DNA from 3 places in the Streptomyces sp. NPDC052079 genome. Region 2 is predicted to be linked to each of the others. Evidence: riboswitches for the same ligand, from Rfam matches in the RefSeq annotation. Region 2 holds a riboswitch; each other region holds the start of a gene.

Region 1 (7,714 bases), on a different contig from region 2:
CGCGAGTACATCAAGGTCGCCAAGGGCAAGGGTGAGGACGCCAAGGTCTCCATCCGTTCCGTGCGCCGCAAGGCCAAGGACGCCATCGACAAGATGATCAAGGACGGCGAGGTCGGCGAGGACGAGGGCCGCCGTGCGGAGAAGGAGCTCGACGACACCACCGCGAAGTACGTCGCCCAGGTGGACGAGCTCCTGAAGCACAAGGAAGCGGAACTGCTCGAGGTCTGATGAACGACTCTTCCTGGGGGCCGCCGCAGACCGGGTACTGGGGGCCGTCCGACCACGGGCCCGGCCAGGGGGCTGCCCCTGCGGGTCCCGCGTACCATGCGCACTACGCGCAGCAGACTCGCCCCATGCCCATCGTGCCCGACGTGCCCGAACACGGCGGAGACCAGGATGTGGACCGGGGGGCCGCTCGGCTGGGCGGTCCCCTGTTCCGAGACGAGATCCCGCAGGCACGGCCCCATCCCGGGGAGGTGCGGCAGAATCCGGAGCCCATGCCCGACGTCCCGCAGCCGGCGCCCGCCCCGCAGAAGAAGAGCGCGGGGCGCGACCTCGGCGCCGCGATAGGCGTCGGCGTCGGACTCGGCGCGGTGATCGTCGCGTCGCTGTTCGTCGTCAAGGCCGTCTTCGTCGGCGTGATCACCGTCGCCGTCGTGGTCGGCCTGTGGGAGCTGACCACGCGGCTCGAGGAGCGCAAGGGCATCAAGGCGCCCCTCGTCCCGCTCGCGCTCGGCGGTGCCGCCATGGTCGTCGCCGGGTACGCCCGGGGGGCCGAGGGCGCGTGGGTCGCCATGGCGCTCACCACGCTGGCGGTGCTGGTCTGGCGTATGACGGCGCCGCCCGAGGGCTACCTCAAGGACGTCACGGCGGGTGTCTTCGCGGCGTTCTACGTCCCGTTCCTGGCGACCTTCGTCGCGATGATGCTCACCGCCGACGACGGTCACTGGCGGGTCCTCACCTTCCTCCTGCTGACGGTGGTCAGCGACACGGGCGCCTATGCCGTCGGCTGGCGCTTCGGCAAACACAAGCTCGCCCCGCGGATCAGCCCCGGCAAGACCCGCGAGGGCCTGCTGGGCGCAATCGCGTTCGCGATGGTCGCGGGCGCCCTGTGCATGCAGTTCCTGATCGACGACGGCAGCTGGTGGCAGGGCCTGCTGCTGGGCCTCGCGGTCGCGGCCAGCGCCACCCTGGGCGACCTCGGCGAGTCCATGATCAAACGCGACCTGGGCATCAAGGACATGGGCACCCTGCTGCCCGGCCACGGCGGCATCATGGACCGCCTGGACTCCCTGCTCCCGACGGCACCGGTGGTGTGGCTCCTACTGGTGATCTTCGTCGGCTCCACCTGACCCGCACCCACCCCCAAACCGATCGGCCCCCGCCCTCCCAGGACGCGGGCCCGACGTCCGTTTCAGTACGATCACCCAATGACCACGCCGCTACTGCGCGGCCCCCTGGAACCGTACGAAGAGCCACGCCACCAAGGTCACCGTTCTGATCGCCGACCTGTTCTGAGCCCGGCCGGGCCACCCATGTCGATCTGCGACACTGGTACAGCCATGCCTAAGCCCGGAGAACTTACTTTTGTTGCGCCGCGCGGAGCCAAGACGCCGCCGCGGCATCTTGCCGATCTCACGCCTGCCGAGCGGAAGGAGGCGGTCGTTGCGGTCGGTGAGAAGGCGTTTCGTGCCAGGCAGCTGTCGCAGCACTACTTCGCGCGGTACGCGCACGAGCCGGAGCAGTGGACCGACATCCCGGCCGGTGCGCGCGGCAGGCTGCGGGAGGCGCTGCTTCCGGAGCTGATGACGGTCGTACGACATCTGTCCACCGACCAGGGGACGACCCGCAAGACGCTGTGGAAGCTGTTCGACGGGACGCTCGTCGAGTCGGTGCTGATGCGATACCCGGACCGGGTGACCATGTGCATCAGCTCGCAGGCCGGGTGCGGTATGAACTGCCCGTTCTGCGCCACGGGGCAGGCGGGGCTGGACCGGAACCTGTCGACGGCCGAGATCGTGCACCAGATCGTGGACGGGATGCGCGCGCTCCGGGACGGTGAGGTGCCCGGGGGCCCGGCGCGGCTGAGCAACATCGTGTTCATGGGCATGGGGGAGCCGCTCGCCAACTACAAGCGGGTCGTGGGCGCCATCCGGCGGCTCACCGACCCCGAGCCGGACGGGCTCGGGCTGTCGCAGCGCGGGATCACCGTGTCCACCGTCGGCCTCGTCCCGGCCATCCACCGCTTCTCCGACGAGGGCTTCAAGTGCCGGCTCGCCATCTCGCTGCACGCCCCCGACGACGAGCTGCGCGACACCCTCGTCCCGGTGAACACGCGGTGGAAGGTGCGCGAGGTGCTGGACGCCGGGTTCGAGTACGCGGCCAAGTCGGGGCGGCGGCTGTCCATCGAGTACGCGCTCATCCGGGACATCAACGACCAGGCGTGGCGCGGTGACCGGCTGGGGCGGCTGCTCAAGGGGCGGCCCGTGCACGTCAACCTCATTCCGCTCAACCCGACGCCCGGTTCCAAGTGGACCGCCTCCCGGCCCGAGGACGAGAAGGCGTTCGTGGAGGCGATCGCCGCGCACGGTGTGCCGGTGACGATCCGGGACACCCGTGGACAGGAGATCGACGGGGCATGCGGTCAGCTCGCCGCGAGCGAGCGGTAGGGTGACCCGTGTAAGTCAGAGGTAAGGACAACCTCATATTCCGACAGGGGAGCGCCACAGCGCTGAGAGTGCGGCACCGGCCGCAGACCCTCCGAACCTGGCCCAGGTCATTCTGGGTAGGGAGATCGGTCATCACTCGAGCTGTTGCGCCCTGCCCGGGACTCCGCCAGGGGTCCCGGGCAGGGCCGCGTCTCTTCCTGGTCACCCCCAGGAGGAATCAAGTGGGCATCACCAAGAAGGTCACGGTCCTGGCCGTCGGGCTGGGGCTGGTCACGGCGTCCGCGTGCGGGTCGTCCGACGGGGACGGCGGCAGCGGCGACGGCGGCGGGTCCAAGACCGTCACCCTCGTCAGCCACAACTCGTGGGCCGTGTCCGAGGACGTCGTCGCCGCCTTCGAGAAGCAGTCCGGCTACGAGCTCAAGGTCCTGGAGGACGGCGACGCGGGACAGGCCGTGAACAAGGCCATCCTGACCAAGGACAACCCCCAGGGCGATGTCTTCTTCGGCGTCGACAACACCCTGCTCTCCCGCGCCCTCGACAACGGGCTGTTCCAGCCGTACGAGGCCAAGGGCCTGGACAAGGTCCTGCCCGAGTACCGGGCCGACGAGGACGAACACCGGGTCACCCCCGTCGACACCGGTGACATCTGCGTCAACTACGACAAGGCGTGGTTCGCCGAGCACGACCTTAACCCGCCCAAGACCTTCGACGACCTGATCAAGCCCGAGTACAAGGACCTCCTCGTCGTCGAGAACGCCTCCACCTCCTCGCCCGGCCTGGGCTTCCTGCTCGGCACGGCCGCCCAGTACGGCGACGAGGGCTGGCCGGACTACTGGAAGAAGCTCCGGGCCAACGGCGTCAAGGTGGTCGACGGCTGGGAGCAGGCCTACAACGAGGAGTTCTCCGGCTCGGCCGGCGGCAGGAAGGCCAAGGCCGACCGTCCGCTCGTCGTGTCGTACGCCTCCTCGCCGCCCGCCGAGGTCATCTACACCGAGCCCCGGCCGGAGACCGCGCCCACCGGCGTCGCCGAGGGCACCTGCTTCCGCCAGGTCGAGTACGCCGGACTGCTGAGCAACGCGAAGAACCCCGAGGGCGGAAAGGCGCTGCTCGACTTCCTGATCGGCAAGCGGTTCCAGGAGGACATGCCGCTCAACATGTTCGTGTACCCGGTGGTGGAGGGCGCCGAGGTGCCCGAGGAGTTCAAGCAGTTCGGGCCGCAGGCCAAGGATCCGGAGACCATGGACCCGGCGAAGATCGCCGAGAACCGTGACCAGTGGGTCAAGTCGTGGACCTCGCTCGTACTGAAGTGACGCGAGCGGCGGCAAGGCGGCGCGGGAGCGCGGCGCGGCTCGGTCTCATGGCCGTGCCCGTCGCGTTCTTCGCCGTCTTCTTCGCCTATCCCGTCACCGCGATCGTCGCGCGCGGACTCAAGACGGACGGGACCTGGCAGCTCGGGCGGATCGGGGACGTACTGGCCCAGTCCGACGTCCGGCAGGTGCTGTGGTTCACCACCTGGCAGGCTCTCGTCTCCACTGTCCTCACCCTGCTGATCGCCCTGCCCGGCGCCTATGTCTTCGCCCGCTTCGACTTCCCCGGCAAGCAGGTGCTGCGGGCCGTGGTCACGGTGCCGTTCGTGCTGCCCACGGTCGTCGTCGGTACGGCGTTCATGGCGCTGGTCGGACGCGGCGGACTCCTCGACGAACTGTGGGGGGTGCGCCTGGACACCACCGTGTGGGCGATTCTGCTCGCGCATGTCTTCTTCAACTACGCCGTCGTCGTGCGCACGGTGGGCGGCCTCTGGTCCCAGCTCGACCCGCGGCAGGAGGAGGCCGCGCGGGTGCTCGGCGCCTCACGGTTCGCGGCCTGGCGGACCGTCACTCTGCCCGCGCTCGCGCCCGCCGTGGCCGCGGCCGCGCTGATGGTCTTCCTGTTCACCTTCACCTCCTTCGGTGTGGTGCAGATCCTGGGCGGGCCGGCCTTCTCCACGCTGGAAGTGGAGATCTACCGGCAGACCTCCGAGATCTTCGACCTGTCCACGGCCGCCGTCCTGACGATGATCCAGTTCGTCGCCGTGGGCTCCATCCTCGCCCTGCACGCCTGGACCGTCCGGCGGCGGGAGACCGCCCTGCGGCTCGTGGACGCCTCGGTGACCGCCCGCCGGCCGCGCGGCACCGGGCAGTGGGCGCTGCTGGGCGGAGTCGTCGCCGGTGTCGCCGTACTGCTTCTGCTGCCCCTCGCGGTGCTGGTGCAGCGTTCCTTCGACGGCGCCGGCCTCGGCTACTACCGGGCGCTGACCGAGGACGACGGAGGAGTGTTCCTGGTCGCGCCGATCGAGGCGGTCGGCAACTCGCTGCGGTACGCCCTCGCCGCCACCGCCATCGCCGTGGTGATCGGCGGCCTCGCGGCCGTCGCGCTGACCCGGCGGGACGCGGGACGGCTGGTGCGCGGGTTCGACGCCCTGCTGATGCTGCCGCTCGGGGTGTCGGCGGTGACCGTCGGCTTCGGCTTCCTGATCGCCCTCGACGAGCCGCCGCTGGACCTCAGGGCCTCCTGGATCCTGGTCCCGCTCGCGCAGGCGCTCGTGGGCGTGCCGTTCGTCGTACGGACCATGCTGCCGGTGCTGCGGGCGGTGGACGTACGGCTGCGGGAGGCGGCGGCGGTGCTCGGGGCGTCGCCGTGGCGGGCCTGGCGTGAGGTTGACCTGCCGATGGTGCGGCGGGCGCTGCTGATCGCGGCCGGGTTCGCCTTCGCGGTGTCGCTGGGGGAGTTCGGGGCGACGGTGTTCATCGCCCGGCCGGAGAACCCCACGCTGCCGGTGGCCGTGGCGCGGCTGCTCGGGCGGCCCGGAGACCTCAACTACGGCCAGGCCATGGCCCTGTCGACGATTTTGATGATCGTGTGCGCGGTGGCGCTGCTGGTGCTGGAGCGGCTGCGGACCGACCGGACCGGGGAGTTCTAGATGCTGCTGAGCCTTCGGGCCGCAACCGTCCGCTTCGGCGGGCGCGCGGTGCTGGACGCCGTCGACCTGGAGGTCGCCGAGCAGGAGATCGTGTGTGTGCTCGGGCCCAGCGGCAGCGGCAAGTCGACCCTGCTGCGGGCGGTCGCGGGTCTGCAGCCCCTCGACTCCGGGCAGGTCCTGCTCGACGGGCACGACCAGTCGGGCGTGCCCGCGCACAGGCGCGGGGTGGGGCTGATGTTCCAGGACCACCAGCTCTTCCCGCAGCGGGACGTGGGCGGCAACGTGGCGTTCGGGCTGCGGATGCGCGGCGCGTCACGCGCCCGGCAGGCGGAGCGGGTGGGGGAGTTGCTGGACCTGGTCGGTCTGCCCGGGGCGTCCGGGCGGGCCGTCGCCTCGCTGTCCGGGGGCGAGCAGCAGCGTGTCGCGCTGGCCCGCGCCCTCGCTCCCAGCCCCCGGCTGCTGATGCTGGACGAGCCGCTCGGACAGCTCGACCGGTCGCTCAGGGAGCGGCTCGTCGTCGAACTGCGCGAGCTGTTCGGCCGGCTGGGCACCACCGTGCTCGCCGTGACCCACGACCAGGGCGAGGCGTTCGCGCTGGCCGACCGGGTGGTGGTGATGCGGGACGGGCGGATCGCCCAGTCCGGAACGCCGCTCGAGGTGTGGCAGCGGCCGGCCGACGCCTTCGTGGCGCGTTTCCTCGGTTTCGAGAACGTCGTCGAGGCAGCCGTCGGGGACGGGGTCGCCGTGACCCCCTGGGGCAAGGTCCCCGTCCCGGACGGCGCCCCACAGGGCACGCGGACGCTGCTGGTCCGGCCCGCCGGTGTCCGTCTGGTCCCCGTCGAGGAGGGACTGCGCTGCACCGTGGCCGCACGCACCTTTCGGGGCACCCATGTCGCCGTGCACCTCCAGCCCGAGGACGCGCCCCGGCTGGAGGCGGCCTGCGCGCTCAGGGCCGCGCCGGACGTCGGGGACGAGGTCGGAGTGGAGTTCGACGAGGCGGAAATCGCCGTGCTGGGGTGACCGCTGCTGTCTACGGTCTGCGTCATGATTCGACTCGGGTACGGCCGTTACTGCGCGATCGCGGCGCGCTGGACGGGTGGCCGTCGGAGTCCGGCCGGCTGATCGTCGGCGACCTGCGGACGGCGGGGCCGGGCGCGCAGTTGTGAAGCTGGGCGGACATCCGCAATGCCGGGTTCTGGGCCCGCCGTATGACGCACGAGCTGATCGTCCACCGCGCGGACGCGGCCCTCGCCGCCGGACTGCCCTTCGAGGTCGCGCCCGATGCCGCCGCCGACGCGAGGAGGGCGTCCCCTGGCACCGGGGCCATGACAAGGCCACGGTCGCCCCGCGCGGACCGCTCACCGAGGTGCTCCAGGACGCCCCGGAACTGCAGGTGCTCGGCGACCGGAAGCTGCTGGAGTTCTGGCTGGAGCGGGTGACGTTCGGCTGAGCGTTCGGAACGACGAAGCGGCCCGCTCCCGAGGGGGCGGGCCGCTTCTGTGTCCGTGCGGGGTCAGCGGTTGCTGTTCGCCCCGCGGCGGCGCATGCCGAAGAAGATCGCGCCACCGCCGACCGCGACCAGGGCGGCCGCGATGCCGGCGATCAGGCCGGTGTTGGAGCCGGCGCCGGTCTCGGCGAGGTTGGACTCACCGGCCGGGGACGGCGCGTTGTTCGACGTGTCCGCCGGAGGGGTGCTCTCGCTTTCCGACGCCGACGGGGTCGGGGAGCCGGGCTCCTCGGCCGGGGTCGAAGGGTTCTCCGAGGGGGTCGAGGGCGCCGGAGCCGGGGACTTCTCCGTCTTCTTGCAGGACGTCGCCGGGGTGGTCAGGTTCGGCTTGATGTCCTCGTCGACGTAGGGCGTCGCCTTGACGTGGACGCGGTACTCGGCGTTGGGCTTCCAGTCCTCCTCGAAGGTGATGGTGGTGCCCTCACGGGTGCCCTTGACCACCTGCTCGCCGACCTTCTTGATGTCGGCGCCGTTGTTCAGCAGGAACACGGTGACGGTGGCGGGGACGCCGGCCGGGTCGACGTCGGTGACGGTGATGACACCGCTGTCACCGACGCACGTGGCCTCGGCCGAGAACTC
Region 2 (7,714 bases):
CGTCCTGGCCGTAGGGGGCGCGGCCCGGGCCCTCGCCCTCGTCGCCGTAGCCGCCGCGGGAGGTCTCCAGGTCCGAGACCTCCAGGGTGGGTTCCTGGCGCTCGGGGTCGTCGCGGCGGCCCTTGGCGCCGGCCAGCCGCGGCGCGTTGACCGCCCAGCCCGCCTGGAAGCCGCGGCGGAACGACAGCGTGACATAGGTCTGACCGACGGCGAAGGCCGCGGCGCCGAGACCGATGACGATCACGGAGGGGATCAGCACACCGAGCACGACACCGAGGAAGCCGGCGAAGGCGAGCAGCCGCCAGCGCAGGCGTGCCTTGTACTGCAGCAGCACCTCGCCGAGCAACCACAGCGCGACGATGCCGAACGCGATGTAGAGGACCGTCCAGCCCATGTACGCCCCTCTCCCAGTGGTCGCTACGCAGTGTGTCGTATATCCGTGCGACCGGTCTAGGCCCGCGGTGGGTGGTGCAGGCCCAGGTTCTCGTAGATTTCCAGCGTCGCCGTGGAGCTGTTCAGCGTGATGAAGTGCAGTCCCGGCACTCCCTCGGCCAGCAACCGCGCGCAGAACTCCGTGGCGAAGTCGATACCAATGGAGCGTACCGCCGCCGGATCGTCCTTCGCTGTGAGGATCCGCTCTTTGAGGGCGTCGGGGAAGGAGGCATTACTGAGCTTTGGCAACCGTTCCAGCATCTTCACGCTGGTCACCGGCATGACCTCGGGAATCACGGGCGTTTCGCAGCCCGCCGCGTGGACTCGGTCACGCAGCCGCAGATACGACTCGGGCTGGAAGAACATCTGGGTGATCGCGTAGTCGGCGCCGGCCCGGCACTTGTCGACGAAGTGGGCGACGTCGGTGTCCCAGTCCGCCGAGCGCGGGTGCATCTCCGGGAACGCGGCGACGCCGACGCAGAAGTCGCCCGACTCCTTGATGAGCCGGACGAGTTCGGCGGCATAGGTCAGGCCCTGCGGGTGCGGCACCCAGTCGCCCATGGGGTCGCCGGGCGGGTCGCCGCGCACGGCGAGCATGTTGCGGATCCCGACGTCGGCGTACTGGCCGATGATGTTGCGCAGCTCGGCGATGGAGTGGTCGACGGCCGTGAGGTGGGCGACCGGGGTGAGGGTGGTGTCGGCGGCGATCTGCTCGGTCGCCTTGACCGTACCGGCGCGGGTGGAACCGCCCGCGCCGTAGGTGACGGAGACGAAACTGGGGGCGACGGCCTCGACCCTGCGGAGCGCGTTCCAGAGGTTGCGCTCACCCTTCTCCGTCTTGGGGGCCCAGAACTCGAACGAGTACGTCGTCTGTCCGGCGGCGAGCATGTCGCGCACGGTGCGGGCGCGATCAGTCCTGGTGGATGCGGTTCCGAGGGCCATACCGGCAGGTTAGCCAGGGGGCGGCGGTACCCCAACCAAAAGCGGGAGTTTTGTCTGATTTGCCGACTTGCTGTCCATAGTGTGGACGAACGTGAGACGGTGGGACGTCCGGCGGGGCGCGTCATTCCGCGTCCGGGCCGGCCTCCCGCAGCCGCTTGGCGAACGCGGCGGCGGCCGCGCCCGGGTCGTCCGCCTCGGTGAGGGCGCGCACCACGACGACCCGGCGGGCTCCGGCCTCCAGCACCTGGTCGAGGTTGCCGAGGTCGATGCCGCCGATGGCGAACCAGGGGCGGTCGGTGCCGAGGGCGGCGGTGTACCGGACCAGGCCGAGGCCGGGGGCGGGCCGGCCGGGCTTGGTGGGGGTGGGCCAGCAGGGGCCGGTGCAGAAGTAGTCCACGCCGGGCTGGACGGCGGCCGCGGCGGCCTCGGATTCGGAGTGGGTCGAGCGGCCGATCAGGATGTCCGGGCCGAGGAGGGCCCGCGCGGCGGGAACGGGCAGGTCGCCCTGGCCGAGATGGAGGACGTCGGCGCCGGCGGCGTGGGCGACGTCCGCGCGGTCGTTGACCGCGAGTAGCTTGCCGTGCCGGGCGCAGGCGTCGGCGAGGACCGCCAGATGTTCCAGTTCCTCAGCGGACTCCATGCCCTTGTCCCGCAACTGCACGATGTCGACCCCGCCGGCCAGGACTGCGTCCAGGAACTCCGGGAGGTCCCCCTGCCGTTTGCGGGCGTCGGTGCAGAGGTAGACCCGGGCGTCGGCGAGCCGGTCTCGGACGGTGTCGGTCATGCGGGTGTCCCCCCGGGATGTCGGTGCGGCAAGGACCGGGCGGGACCCGGTGGTCATCGGGGCGCACTCGCCCGCCACCAGACCGGGAGCGCACACCGCAACGGACCCTATGCCGCCCCGGCCGGCCGCGGCACACCCACCCGCGGCGCGGGCAGGGATGCCCGTCGGCCGGGGTCACGTGCCCCGGCCGACGGGGCTGCTGTCCGGTCGTCTGTCGGTCGGGATCTGTCGGGTGCGGGTCAGACCGCGAGCGCCTGGGCCCGGCGCTTCACCTCCGTACCGCGGTTCTCGCCGAGTGCCTGCGCGGGCGTGCCCGGCAGGGTCGGGTCGGGGGTGAAGAGCCACTCCAGCATCTCTTCGACCGTGAAGCCGTCGTCCCGCAGGAGCGTCAGGGTGCCGGTCAGGCCCTTGACCACCTTGTCCCCGTCGATGAAGGCGGCGGGCACGTGCAGCGCGCGGTTCTCACCCCGGCGTACGGCGATGAGCTGGCCCTCCTTGACCAGCTGCCGGACGCGCGTCACCTCGACGCCGAACTGTTCGGCGATCTCGGGGAGAGTGAGCCAGGCGGGGACGAGAGCATCGATCTTTGCGTCAATCTCGGTCACGGGACAAGCCTGCCACCTGCCACTGACAGTCGGAAGTCAGCCCCCGCCACCTGGGCGGACGCGTCGCCCCCGCGACGCGCGCCCACGGCATCACGCCGCCGCCGACCTCAAGGGCCGACCGGGGTCGGCAAGCACGTCCGGATCCATGCCGGCGCCCGCCCCCATGAGCCGACGCCCCTGCGCCGGTCCCGTCGAAAGTCAGCCCCCCGCCACCCAGACGGACGCATCAGCCCCGCCACGCGCACCCACAGGCTCACGCCGCCGCCGACCTCAAGGGCCGACCGGGGTCGGCAAGCACGTCCGGATCCATGGCACTGCCCGCCTCGATCAGCCGACGCCCCTGCACCGGTCCCGTAGAAAGTCAGCCCCCCGCCACCCAGACGGACGCATCAGCCCCGCCACGCGCACCCACAGGCTCACGCCGCCGCCGACCTCAGCGGCCGGCCAGGGTCGGCGAGCAGGGCCGGATCCATGCCGGTGCCCGCCTCGAAGAGCCGACGCGCACCCACAGGCTCACGCCGCCGCCGACTCCAGGGACCGGCCAGGCTCGGCAAGCACGTCCGGATCCATGGCACTGCCCGAATCGATCAGCCGCCGCCCCTGCACCGGTCCCGTCGAAAGTCAGCCCCCCGCCACCCAGACGGACGCATCGGCCCCGCCACGCGCGCCCCACCGGTTCACCCCGCCGCCGACTTCAGCGGCCGGCCAGGGTCGGCCAGCAGGTCCGGGTCCATGGCGGTGCCTGCCTCGATGAGTCGGCGTCCCTGGGCCAGGTCGCGGGGCCGTCCCACCGCGAGTAGCGCGACCAGGCGGGACCCGCGCAGCCAGCAGACGCTCCACGCCGGCCCGGACGGGTCGCCGCGCCATACGGTCAGCTCGGCGTCCGCGTGGTGTCCCGCGTACTGGACGAAGCGCCCGAACTGCTCGGACCAGAAGTACGGCACCGGGTCGTACACCGCCGGGGCCCGGCCGGCGGGCACGCCGAGGATGTTCGCGGCGACCGTACGGGGCCCCTGCAGGGCGTTGTCCCAGTGGGGGACCAGCAGGCGCTCGCCGTAGCGGCCGGACGGGAAGGACGCGCAGTCGCCGACCGCGTACACATCCGGCACAGAGGTCATCAGACCGCGGTCGGCCACGACCTCGCCCTGCGTGCCGAGCTCGACCCCGGAGCCCGCCAGCCAAGCCGTGGCGGGCCGGGCCCCGATGCCGACGACCACGGCACCCGCGGGCAGCCGCGTCCCGTCGTCCAGGACGACCTCACCGTGCCCGACACGCGCCACGCGCGCGTGCGTGCGCAGGGTGACGCCCGCCTCGGCGTACCAGGCGGTCATGGGGGCGGCCACCTCGGCGGGCAGCGCCTCGGCCAGCGGTCGTCCCCCGGCCTCCACGACGGTGACCGCGCAGCCCGCCTCGCGGGCCGCCGTGGCGAACTCCGCGCCGATCCAGCCGGCGCCGACCACCACGATGTCGTGCTGCCGCGCGAGCACCGGCCGCAGGCGTTCGGCGTCGTCCAGGGTGCGCAGCAGATGCACGCCGGGGACGCCCTCCGTGCCCGGCAGCCGGACCGGTTCCGCGCCGGTGGCGATCACCAGGACGTCGTAGGGGACGGCCCCGGCCTCCGTGTCCAGCTCGTGGTCATCGGGTCGCAGGCCCAGCACCTCGCAGCCGAGGCGCAGTTCGATGCCGAGTTCCTCGAAGTCGACGTCGAAGGCCGAGCTCTCGGCCGTGCCGAGCAGGACCGCCTTCGACAACGGCGGCCGGTCGTAGGGCTGGTGGGGCTCCGCGCCGATCAGGGTCACGGTGCCGGTGAAGCCCTGCTCCCGGAGGGCGGCCGCGGTCCGTACACCGGCCATGCCCGCGCCCGCCACCACGACACGCCGCGGCTGGGAACGTCCCGGTTCCTGTGTCTGCTCGCTCACCCGGTCACCTTAGACACCATCCGCTTCGGATCGGCCGAGCTCCTCCACCACGCTCGTCCCGCTACCCGGCTGCGACTCCCACTCCCAGCTCTCCTCCAGCCGCACCCGCCCGTCGGACAGCTCCACGACCGTCGACACACAGTGCCCCGAGGACGTCGTGCCGTCCCGCTTGAGCTGTACGTAACGGAAGTCGAGCCGGTCCCCCGCGCGGGTGCCGACCAGATGCCCGCGGACGACGTCGCCGCCCACGTAGTCGGCCCAGATCTCGCCGTCCCGCTCGTGGTAGACGAACCGGGTACGGGTGCCGACCTGGCCCGGAGCCTGGTCGGCCACGGGGGCGAGGACGAGTCCGTCGAGCGATGGTGCCACGCGGAGGCTCCCTTACAAGTGCGCTGTGCCGAGGGCTAGGGTGGCCAACGTAAAGCACTCGCGGGAGCCCGGACGCACCGGGCTGAGAGGGAGGCTGGCGGCCTCCGACCGTACGAACCTGATCCGGGTCATGCCGGCGAAGGGAGGGGCTGGACGCCCATGTCGCCCACGCGTACCTCAGAGGTCCTCGTCGTCGGGGGCGGAGTCATCGGACTGGTCACGGCCTGGCGGGCGGCGCAGCGCGGTCTCGCCACCACCGTGGTGGACCCCGAGCCGGGCGGCGGCGCCGCCCGGGTGGCCGCCGGGATGCTGGCCGCCGTCACGGAGCTGCACTACGGCGAGGAGACCCTGCTCGGCCTGAACCTCGCCTCCGCGCGGCGCTATCCCGCCTTCGCGGCCGAGCTGACCGAGCTCACCGGCCACGACCTCGGCTATCGCAGGTGCGGCACCCTCGCGGTGGCCCTGGATGCCGACGACCGCGCCCACCTGCGGGAACTGCACGCGCTGCAGCAGCGCTCGGGCCTGGACGCCCAGTGGCTGTCCGGGCGCGAGTGCAGGCGCCTGGAGCCGATGCTCGCGCCGGGGGTACGCGGCGGGCTGCGGGTGGACGGCGACCACCAGATCGATCCGCGCCGGCTGGCGGCCGCCCTCGTCACCGCCTGTGAGCGGGCCGGCGTGACCATCCGCCGGACGTGGGCCGAGCGGCTCCTCGTCACGGGCGGCCGCGCGACGGGGGTCGTCACCGCCGACGGCGCCGAGCTGGGCGCCGGCCAGGTGGTACTCGCCGCCGGCAGCCTCAGCGGACGGCTCGCGGGCGTCCCGGAGGACGTGCTGCCGCCCGTGCGCCCCGTGAAGGGGCAGGTGGTGCGGCTGACGATGCCCGAGCGCCACGGTCCCTTCCTGAGCCGGACCGTGCGGGCCGTGGTGCGCGGCAGCCATGTCTACCTCGTGCCGCGCGAGAACGGCGAGCTGGTGATCGGCGCTACGAGCGAGGAACTCGGCTGGGACACCACGGTGACCGCGGGCGGCGTGTACGCGTTGCTGCGCGACGCCCATGAGCTGGTTCCCGGGATCACCGAACTGCCGCTCGCCGAAACCCGGGCCGGGCTGCGCCCCGGGTCCCCCGACAACGCGCCGCTGCTCGGCCCGACGGAACTCGAGGGGCTGCTGCTGGCAACCGGCCACTACCGCAACGGAGTGCTGCTGACACCGGTCACCGGCGACGCCATGGCGGACGTCCTGACCACCGGTGAACTGCCAGAGGTGGCTCGTCCCTTCACCGCCCGGCGCTTTGGCGCCGCCGTCCTCACGGAGCAGCCCGCATGAACATCTCCGTCAACGGGGAGCGTCGGCAGATCGAGCCCGGCACGGCCCTCGACACCGTCGTCACCACGCTCACCGCGGCGCCCTCGGGTGTGGCCGCCGCACTCAACGAAACCGTCGTCCCGCGCGCGCAGTGGCCCACCACCCCCCTGGCGGAGGGGGACAGGGTGGAGGTCCTCACCGCCGTCCAAGGAGGCTGACCATGGCCGACGATCCGTTCGTCCTCGGCGGTACGTCCTTCACGTCCCGTCTGATCATGGGTACGGGAGGGGCGCCCAGCCTGGACGTGCTGGAGCGGGCGCTGGTGGCGTCCGGTACGGAGCTGACGACCGTCGCGATGCGGCGGGTGGACCCCTCGGTGCAGGGGTCCGTGCTGTCGGTGCTGGAGAGGCTCGGGATCCGGGTGCTGCCCAACACGGCGGGGTGCTTCACGGCCGGGGAGGCGGTGCTGACGGCACGGCTCGCGCGGGAGGCGCTGGGCACGGACCTGGTGAAGCTGGAGGTGATAGCGGACGAGCGGACCCTGCTGCCGGACCCGGTGGAGCTGCTGGACGCGGCGGAGACGCTGGTCGACGACGGGTTCACGGTGCTGCCGTACACGAACGACGATCCTGTGCTGGCGCGGAAGCTGGAGGACGTGGGGTGCGCGGCGGTGATGCCGTTGGGGTCGCCGATTGGGTCCGGGCTGGGGATTCGTAATCCGCACAACTTCGAGCTGATCGTGGAGCGGGCGGGGGTGCCGGTGATTCTTGATGCGGGGGCGGGGACGGCGTCCGATGTGGCGCTGGCGATGGAGCTGGGGTGTGCGGGGGTGATGCTGGCGTCGGCGGTGACGCGGGCGCGGGAGCCGGTGGTGATGGCGGCTGCGATGCGGGGGGCGGTGGAGGCGGGGCGGCTGGCGCGGGTGGCGGGGCGGATTCCTCGGCGGTGGTTCGCCACGGCGTCTTCTCCTGCGGAGGGCTTGGCTGCGCTGGATCCGGAGCGGCCGGCGTTCTAGGCACCGCGCCGCTTGCTGGGGGTCGGCGGGGGTGGGTGCGCTTGCCGGCGCTGACAGGGTGCCGCTGCGCCCACCCGTGCCGCCCCGGGGGTACCTCCCAGGCCTTTAAGGCACTGGGGGAGGCACGACTGCCCGCAGCTACGGCGGCATGCGACTGCCCGCAGCTACGGCGGCATGCGACTGCCCGCGGCTGCGTCGGCGTGCGACTGTCCGCAGTTGCGTAAGGGCGACGCACGTCACAGGTCCGCTTCAAGAGGGGATCAGCTGGGCGGGGATGTCTGTGGTGGCTCGTAGACTCGCTGCGTGGATACGACCCTTCAGGACCCTCTGGTCGGGCAGGTGC
Region 3 (7,714 bases), on a different contig from region 2:
CCACACGGGCCGCACCCTCGCGTTTCGGAGTGACCTTTGGCCACGACTGGCACCGCCTCCGCACAGGTGACCGCGGTCCCCTCACAGCCCCGCTCGCCGGCGACCCCCGCACCCACGGCGACCCTCATCGGATCCGTGCAGCGGGCCATGCGCCTGCTGGAGGCCGTCGCCGGGCACGACTACGGGGCCCCCGCCAAGCAACTGGCCCGCGAGACCGGGCTGGCGCTCCCCACCACCTACCACCTGCTGCGCACCCTGGTGCACGAGGGCTATCTGCGCCGCGACAAGGGACTGTTCTTCCTGGGGGAGGCGGCTGAGCGGCTGAGCAGCAGCGGAGCAGAGGAGAAACGTCGCAGCAAGGTCGTCGAGACTCTCGCCCGCTGGCGTGACGTGATCGGTGTCCCCGTGTACTACGCGGTGTACCGCGACGGGGAGATCGACGTCATCTGCGTCTCCGACACCCCGGGCAACCCCGCGGTCGAGGAGTGGGCCGACTTCCGGGAGACCTGCCACGCGCACGCCATCGGCCAGTGCCTGCTCTCGCAGCTCGACGAGGAGACCCGCCGCGACCACCTCGACCGCTATCCCGTGCGTCCCGTCACGCCGTACACCGTGCGCGACGACAACAGTCTGCTCAGGCGCCTCGAGCGGAACCGGCGCGCGGAGCTGGTGACGGAGCGCCAGGAGTACGCCCTCGGGACGGTCTGCGCGGCCATCCCGATCACCGTGGGCACCACGGCGGCCTCGATGGCCATCTCCCTGCCCGCACACCAGGCCGACCGGCTCCTCCCCGCGGCACGGCTTCTGCAGGCCGAGTTGGGGCGTCTGCTCGGGTCGTTCACGCTGTCTATCAGTATCTGAAAACTCACTCCTTGTGATCTGCTGTGTACGTTCAGCAAGATTCCCTCTAGTGTCAGGGTTTATGCCCGGCCAGTCCGCGGCGAATGACGGGGTAGGCGATGCGCGCATCCGTACAGGCAGAGGTCATGATGAGCTTTCTCGTGTCGGAGGAGCTCTCCTTCCGCATCCCGGTGGAACTGCGGTACGACACCTGTGATCCCTACGCCGTGCGACTCACCTTCCACTTGCCCGGAGATGCCCCCGTGACCTGGGCGTTCGGCCGGGAACTGCTGATCGACGGCGTCGGCCGGCCGTGCGGCGAGGGGGATGTACGCGTCTCACCGGTCGACGGCGACCTGCTGGGCGAGGTGCTGATCCGGCTTCAGGTCGGACCCGACCAGGCGCTGTTCCGGTCGTCGACCGCACCGCTGGTGGCCTTCCTCGACCGCACCGACAAGCTGGTGCCGCTGGGCCAGGAGGGAGCGCTCGCCGACTTCGACGCCCACCTCGACGACGCGCTCGACCGGATCCTGGCGGAGCAGAGCGCCGGCTGAAGCGTTACGCCCGTCGGGTGAGCCGGTGACGGAACGCTTCAGCGCGTTCCGCCCCGCTCCGCGGACATCAGCGCCTGCGGCGCCTGCCCCGCCCCCCGGAGCCTGTGGCCGACCGGGCATCCGGTACCTGCGGCTGTCCCCGACCCGGGCTCTGTCCCCGCCCCTGCGCCCGCGCCGTCGGACGGTCGGCGGAGACGACCAGCGCGGCCAGGGCCGTGGTGACCGGCACCGAGGCCACCAGGCCGATCGAACCGATCAGCGTGCGCACGATCTCCTCCGCGACCAGCTCGCTGTTGGCGACCGTCCCCACGCCGCTCTGCGCGATGGAGAACAGCAGCAGCAGCGGCAGCGCGGCGCCCGCGTAGGCGAGGACCAGCGTGTTGACCACGGACGCGATGTGATCGCGGCCGATACGGATGCCCGCCCGGTACAACCCGCGCCGGCCCATCGACGGATTGGCCTCGTGCAGCTCCCAGACCGCGGACGTCTGCGTGACCGTCACATCGTCCAGGACACCGAGCGACCCGATGATCACGCCGGCCAGCAGCAGACCGCTCATGTCGATCCCGGGATACAGCCCGTGGATCAGACCGGTGTTGTCGTCGGTGTTGCCGGTGAGCGCGGCCCAGCCGATGAAGACCGACCCCAGGATGCCGATCAGCAGCAACGAGATGAGGGTGCCGAGCACCGCCACCGAGGTGCGCGCCGACGGTCCATGGCAGAGATACAGGGCGAGCAGCATGATGGCGCTCGCGCCCACCACCGCCACGACCAGCGGGTTCGACCCCTGCAGAATGGCCGGAAGGATGAAGAAGTTCAGCACCAGGAAGCTGACGGCCAGGGCGACGAGCGCCATGACGCCGCGCATCCGTCCCACGGCCACGACGGCGAGCGCGAAGACGCCGGCGAGCAGCGCCATGGGAAAGCGCCGGTTCACGTCGGTGACCGAGTACTGCAGGTCCTCGGGCGCGGAGGGCTCGTAGGCGACCACGACCTCCTGACCCTCGCTCAGCTGACGGGACTGGTCCGGCTGCACGATCTCGTTGAACGTACGGCCCTTGTCGTCGCCGGTGTCGACCCTGATCGTCGCCTTCTTGCAGGTACCGTCCGCCTGCTGCTGGGCGGAGGAACCCTCGGCGGTGGAGGTATCGCCGGTCGGGACGCCTCCGGAGGCGTTCACGGACTGGCAGCTCACCTCCACCACCTCGGTCACCGTGGCGTGCTGCGTCTGCCGGTCGAAACCGACACCGGTGCGCTCGTGCGCCGGCGCGCCGCCCGGCCACAGCACGGCGAGTCCGACCAGCACCGCGGCGGCGAACGGGATCAGGATCGCCGCGATGACTCTGCGCAGATGCCGCGACACGGGAGCCGCCGGGCCGTGACTGTGACTGTGTCCATGCCCGTGTCCGCTGCCGGCGCCTGCGCCGTGCGGTGGTTCGGGCGGTGGATACGGAGGAGGCTGAGTCGGGGTCACCGCCCGATCATCCCAAGAACGAAGGGGGCCCTCTGTTCACCGCGCCAGAAAGGACGCTAGCGTGAAGGCACCTTTTGAACACGCGGGAGCTCGGAGCACCGGGCTGAGAGGGCGCTGACCTCCGTCCCAGCGATGTTTCACATGAAACATGACCGACGTCGAGTGATGTTTCACACGGAACGTCGGCAGACGGAAACCGCTGCGTCGACCGCCGAACCTGTTACCGGGTAATGCCGGCGTAGGGAGTAGGTCTCATGACCAACAAGGACGCAAGCACGCCTGCCTCCACGCAGAACCCGACGGAGACGTCGGCGAACGCCGAGGCCGGGAAGTCCAACGGCTGGCACAAGGCGTACGTCGAGGGCTCGCGCCCCGACCTGCGGGTACCGGTCCGTCAGGTGCACCTCACCAACGGGCAGTCCGTCACGCTGTACGACACCTCGGGGCCGTACACCGATCCGCTCGTCGACACCGACGTCCGCCGAGGACTGACTCCGCTGCGGGAGAACTGGATCATCTCCCGCGGTGACACGGAGGAGTACGCGGGCCGTCCCGTCCGTCCCGAGGACGACGGAATCAAGCACACGTCTCCGCGCGGGGGCCTGCGTAACCTGGACGCCGTCTTCCCCGGCAGGCCACGCCAGCCGCGCAGGGGCCGGCCGGGGAAGGCGGTCACCCAGCTGGCCTACGCGCGCCGCGGTGAGATCACGCCCGAGATGGAGTTCGTGGCGATCCGGGAGAACGTCTCACCCGAGGTGGTCCGGGAGGAGATCGCGGCGGGCCGCGCGGTGCTGCCCGCGAACGTCAACCACCCGGAGACCGAACCGATGATCATCGGCAAGCGGTTCCTGGTGAAGGTCAACGCCAACATCGGCAACTCGGCGGTGACGTCCTCCATCGAGGAGGAAGTGGAGAAGATGACCTGGGCGACCCGCTGGGGCGCCGACACGGTCATGGACCTCTCCACCGGCCGCAACATCCACACCACCCGCGAGTGGGTGCTGCGCAACTCCCCCGTCCCCATCGGCACCGTGCCGCTCTACCAGGCCCTGGAGAAGGTCGACGGCCGGGCCGAGGAACTGACCTGGGAGATCTACAAGGACACGGTCATCGAACAGGCCGAACAGGGCGTGGACTACATGACGGTCCACGCGGGCGTCCGCCTCGCGTATGTGCCGCTCACCGCCAACCGCAAGACCGGCATCGTCTCCCGCGGCGGCTCGATCATGGCCGCGTGGTGCCTCGCGCACCACAAGGAGTCGTTCCTGTACGAGAACTTCGAGGAGCTCTGCGAGATCCTCGCCGCATACGACGTCACCTACTCGCTCGGCGACGGCCTGCGGCCCGGCTCCATCGCGGACGCCAACGACGAGGCGCAGTTCGCGGAGTTGCGCACGCTCGGGGAACTCAACACGATCGCGAAGCGTTTCCACGTACAGACCATGATCGAAGGCCCGGGCCATGTCCCGATGCACAAGATCAAGAAGAACATCGACCTCCAGCAGGAGATCTGCGATGAAGCCCCGTTCTATACGCTCGGCCCGCTGACCACCGACGTCGCGCCGGCGTACGACCACATCACCTCCGGCATCGGTGCCGCGATGATCGCGTGGTGGGGAACGGCCATGCTCTGCTACGTCACCCCGAAGGAACACCTTGGCCTGCCCAACCGCGACGACGTCAAGACGGGCGTCATCACCTACAAGATCGCCGCGCATGCCGCCGACCTCGCCAAGGGGCACCCCGGCGCCCAGGAATGGGACGACGCGCTGTCCGACGCCCGTTTCGAGTTCCGGTGGGAGGACCAGTTCAACCTCGCCCTCGACCCGGATACGGCACGTGCGTTCCACGACGAGACCCTTCCGGCGGAACCCGCCAAGACGGCCCACTTCTGCTCGATGTGCGGTCCGAAGTTCTGTTCGATGAAGATCTCCCAGGACATCCGCCGGGAGCACGGTGGCAGCCGGGACGAGATCGAGGAGGGAATGGCGAAGAAGTCGCAGGAGTTCGCGGCGGCGGGCCATCGCGTGTATCTGCCGATCGCGGACTGAGCGTCCGGCTGCGGAACAGGGAGCGGTGCCCGTCGCGGGTGCCGCTCCCGTGGGACGGTTTCCCTCGTCTTCGCCCGAGCGGATGGGCAGACTGGCCCCATGACAGCGAGTTCGATGAGCAAGGGGTCCAATCTGTCCGTCGGTGCCTCCGTGGTGCGTGTCGAGCTCGCCTGGGCGGCGGGGCCCGGGGTGCCCGACATCGATGCCTCGGCGCTGCTTCTCACGGAGGGCGGGCGGGTGCGGGACGACGGGGACTTCGTCTTCTACAACCAGCCCCGTCACAAGTCCGCCGCCGTGACGCATCTCGGGAAGCGGAGTGCCACCGGGGCCGCGACCGACACCATGGAGGTCGATCTGGGCGCGGTCGAAGCGGCCGTCGAACGGATCGTGCTGTGCGCGTCGGCCGACGGCGGGACGTTCGGCCAGGTACCAGGGCTGGTCCTCAGGCTTCTCGACGCCGGCAACGGGACCGAGGTCGCCCGGTTCGACATGGCCGCGGGGACCGAGACCGCGTTCATCGGAGGGGAACTGTACCGGCGGCAGGGACAGTGGAAGTTCCGCGCGGTGGGGCAGGGGTACGCCTCCGGGCTTGCCGGGCTGGCCACGGACTTCGGCATCACCGTGGACGATCCCTCCCCGCCGGCCGTCGCCCCAGTGCCCGCTCCCGTTCCGCCGGCCCCGGCGTCTGTGCCGCCCGCGCCGCCCGTACCCGACCGGGCTCCCGCCCCTCACCCCCACCCGGAAGCCCCCAGGCTCACCAAGGGCGAGGAGCGGCTGCCCGTCGACATGCGCAAGCGGCTGTCCCTCCGCAAGGAGCAGGTGGCGGTCAGCCTGCGCAAGCACGGGGCGGCCGGGATCACCGCGCGCGTCATCCTCGTACTGGACGCCTCCGGGTCGATGTCCTTCCTGTACTCCAAGGGCACCGTGTCCGATGTCGTCGAGCGGATGGCCGCCGTCGCGGCGCAGCTGGACGACGACGGTGAGATGCAGGCCTGGACGTTCGCCTCGAACCCGGCGCGGCTGCCGGATCTGAGGCTCGGCGAGCTTCCCGAGTGGCTGCGGCTCCACGTGCGCGTGGGGGAGATGGGCCTCTTCCGTCGGGGCAGGAAGAAGGGACTGGAGCCCAGCCAGGTCGACATGCGGGACGTCGGAATCCAGAACGAGGAGCAGAAGGTCATCGCCGAGGTCCGCGCGTTCGTCCGGAACAACCCGGCGTCCGCCCCGACCCTCGTGCTGTTCTTCTCCGACGGCGGTGTCTACCGCAACAAGGAGATCGAACGTGAGCTTCGGGAGGCGGTCGAGGAACCCGTCTTCTGGCAGTTCGTGGGGCTGGGCAGGTCAAACTACGGCGTGCTGGAGCGGTTCGACACGCTGCCCGGTCGCCGCGTCGACAACGTCGGCTTCTTCGCCGTCGACGACATCGCCACCGTGCCGGACCCGGAGCTGTACGACCGTCTGCTGTCCGAGTTCCCGCTGTGGATCAAGGCCGCGAGGCACGCGGGCATCCTCTGAGGGCCGAACGGTCCGAACGGTCCGAACGGTCCGAACGGGCCGAACGAAACCGGACGAGGACCGGACGACGGCCGGTCCCATCCACCCGGCTCGCGCCCCCTGGGGCGGGCGTGGTTGCGCAGCCCGGCGCAGGCGGGGTGCCGTCGCGCCCACCCGTGCAGCCCCAGCGGCACGACTGCCCGCGGGTACGCCGGCGCCGATGCGGGAAGCGCAAGCCGACGGACGGGCCCCGGACAGCCGGCCGGGCCGGTCCGGCTACTCCGGCTGGTGCTCCGGCCCGCCGAAGTCCGGGCTGGAGTAGTCCGGACTGGTGTAGCTCGGTCGCGTGCCGCGGGTCGAGCCGTCGTCGGGGCTGGAGAAGCCCGGCCGGTCGTACCCGAGCTGTGGCATACGGCTGGCCGGCGCGGGCGGTGCCGTGTGCTGCAGCGCGGCGGCCGCCGCCGGGTCGGCGAGCGCGTCCCGCAGGAACGGGATGATCCCCCGCTTCAGCAGCGCCTCCCGCCAGGCGTCCCTGGCCCGCTTCACCTCCCCGTCGAGTTCGCGGTACGGGCCGCCGAGCGCCGAGGGCTTGTTGCGCAGTGCGGTGAGCAGCAGACCCACGGCGGCGACGAGGATGGCGACCGCCGTCACCGCGCCGAACACCCACCCCGTGGTGAGCATGGTGCGGGCGAACGCCGCCTCGGGGTCCAGCATGCGCAGGATGTAGCCGACGAGCAGGAATATCGCGGCCGCGGTCCCGGCGAGCACCGGTGCCAGGACGGCCACGACGGCCACGACGCCCGCACCGGCGGTCTCGGCGACCTCTCCCATGGTGGCGGCGAGCCCCGCCGCGCCCGTGTCCGGCTCGGCGGAGCCGGAGTCTCGGCCGGCCGGGGTGGACGGTGTCGGCGGCCGGCGCAGTTCCTCGCGGACCTTCACATAGTGCTGGTATTCGGTCGCCGCGGCCGCCGCGACGATCGCGGTGGCGTTGAGCGCCATGGTGCGCAGTTGTTCCGAGTTGAGCCGCTGTCCGACAGCGGCCAGTTCCGGGTTGTGTGGTGCGGAGCGCAGCGCCTCATCGAGAATCCGCTCGTATTCCTGGCGGTCCTCGCTCAGCAGGTGCTGCGGAACGCTGTTCATGTGCATCCCCCGATGCTCCGTAGGGCTTGGGGCTCGGCATGCTGACGAGCCGTCGGGCAGAAACGGAGGGGAGCCTGCTACGGATAAGCCGATGGTAGAGCGGTGACGGCGCGCGGTGACAGGGGGTTTACCGAAATTGCCGCTCTCGCGGTGCGGTCGCGGGC

Evidence for each region. A riboswitch is a leader RNA that binds a small molecule or an ion and turns the genes downstream of it on or off. The one in region 2 is predicted to bind thiamine pyrophosphate.
Region 1: another riboswitch for thiamine pyrophosphate. It lies ahead of AB0L56_RS13300 (thiamine ABC transporter substrate-binding protein); the one in region 2 lies ahead of thiO (glycine oxidase ThiO).
Region 3: another riboswitch for thiamine pyrophosphate. It lies ahead of thiC (phosphomethylpyrimidine synthase ThiC); the one in region 2 lies ahead of thiO (glycine oxidase ThiO).

The regions. Positions count from the first base shown of each region.
Region 1 is NZ_JBFAWL010000006.1:194,741-202,454, forward strand. Features, by position in the region: gene frr (ribosome recycling factor) at 1-228, shown strand, start outside; gene AB0L56_RS13290 (phosphatidate cytidylyltransferase) at 228-1,352, shown strand; gene rlmN (23S rRNA (adenine(2503)-C(2))-methyltransferase RlmN) at 1,563-2,669, shown strand; TPP riboswitch at 2,705-2,810, shown strand; gene AB0L56_RS13300 (thiamine ABC transporter substrate-binding protein) at 2,891-3,979, shown strand; gene AB0L56_RS13305 (iron ABC transporter permease) at 4,027-5,628, shown strand; gene AB0L56_RS13310 (ABC transporter ATP-binding protein) at 5,629-6,648, shown strand; partial or broken gene AB0L56_RS13315 (hypothetical protein) at 6,714-7,078, shown strand; gene AB0L56_RS13320 (LAETG motif-containing sortase-dependent surface protein) at 7,142-7,714, opposite strand, start outside.
Region 2 is NZ_JBFAWL010000016.1:88,389-96,102, reverse strand. Features, by position in the region: gene AB0L56_RS22520 (hypothetical protein) at 1-394, opposite strand, end outside; gene metF (methylenetetrahydrofolate reductase [NAD(P)H]) at 451-1,374, opposite strand; gene thiE (thiamine phosphate synthase) at 1,496-2,158, opposite strand; gene AB0L56_RS22505 (Rv2175c family DNA-binding protein) at 2,398-2,763, opposite strand; gene AB0L56_RS22500 (FAD-dependent oxidoreductase) at 3,441-4,682, opposite strand; gene AB0L56_RS22495 (hypothetical protein) at 4,692-5,051, opposite strand; TPP riboswitch at 5,102-5,213, shown strand; gene thiO (glycine oxidase ThiO) at 5,211-6,377, shown strand; gene thiS (sulfur carrier protein ThiS) at 6,374-6,574, shown strand; gene AB0L56_RS22480 (thiazole synthase) at 6,577-7,371, shown strand; gene pknB (Stk1 family PASTA domain-containing Ser/Thr kinase) at 7,675-7,714, shown strand, end outside.
Region 3 is NZ_JBFAWL010000002.1:443,265-450,978, forward strand. Features, by position in the region: gene AB0L56_RS06510 (IclR family transcriptional regulator C-terminal domain-containing protein) at 136-861, shown strand; gene AB0L56_RS06515 (SsgA family sporulation/cell division regulator) at 960-1,394, shown strand; gene AB0L56_RS06520 (YibE/F family protein) at 1,462-2,868, opposite strand; TPP riboswitch at 2,941-3,130, shown strand; gene thiC (phosphomethylpyrimidine synthase ThiC) at 3,123-4,919, shown strand; gene AB0L56_RS06530 (VWA domain-containing protein) at 5,019-6,431, shown strand; gene AB0L56_RS06535 (hypothetical protein) at 6,687-7,556, opposite strand.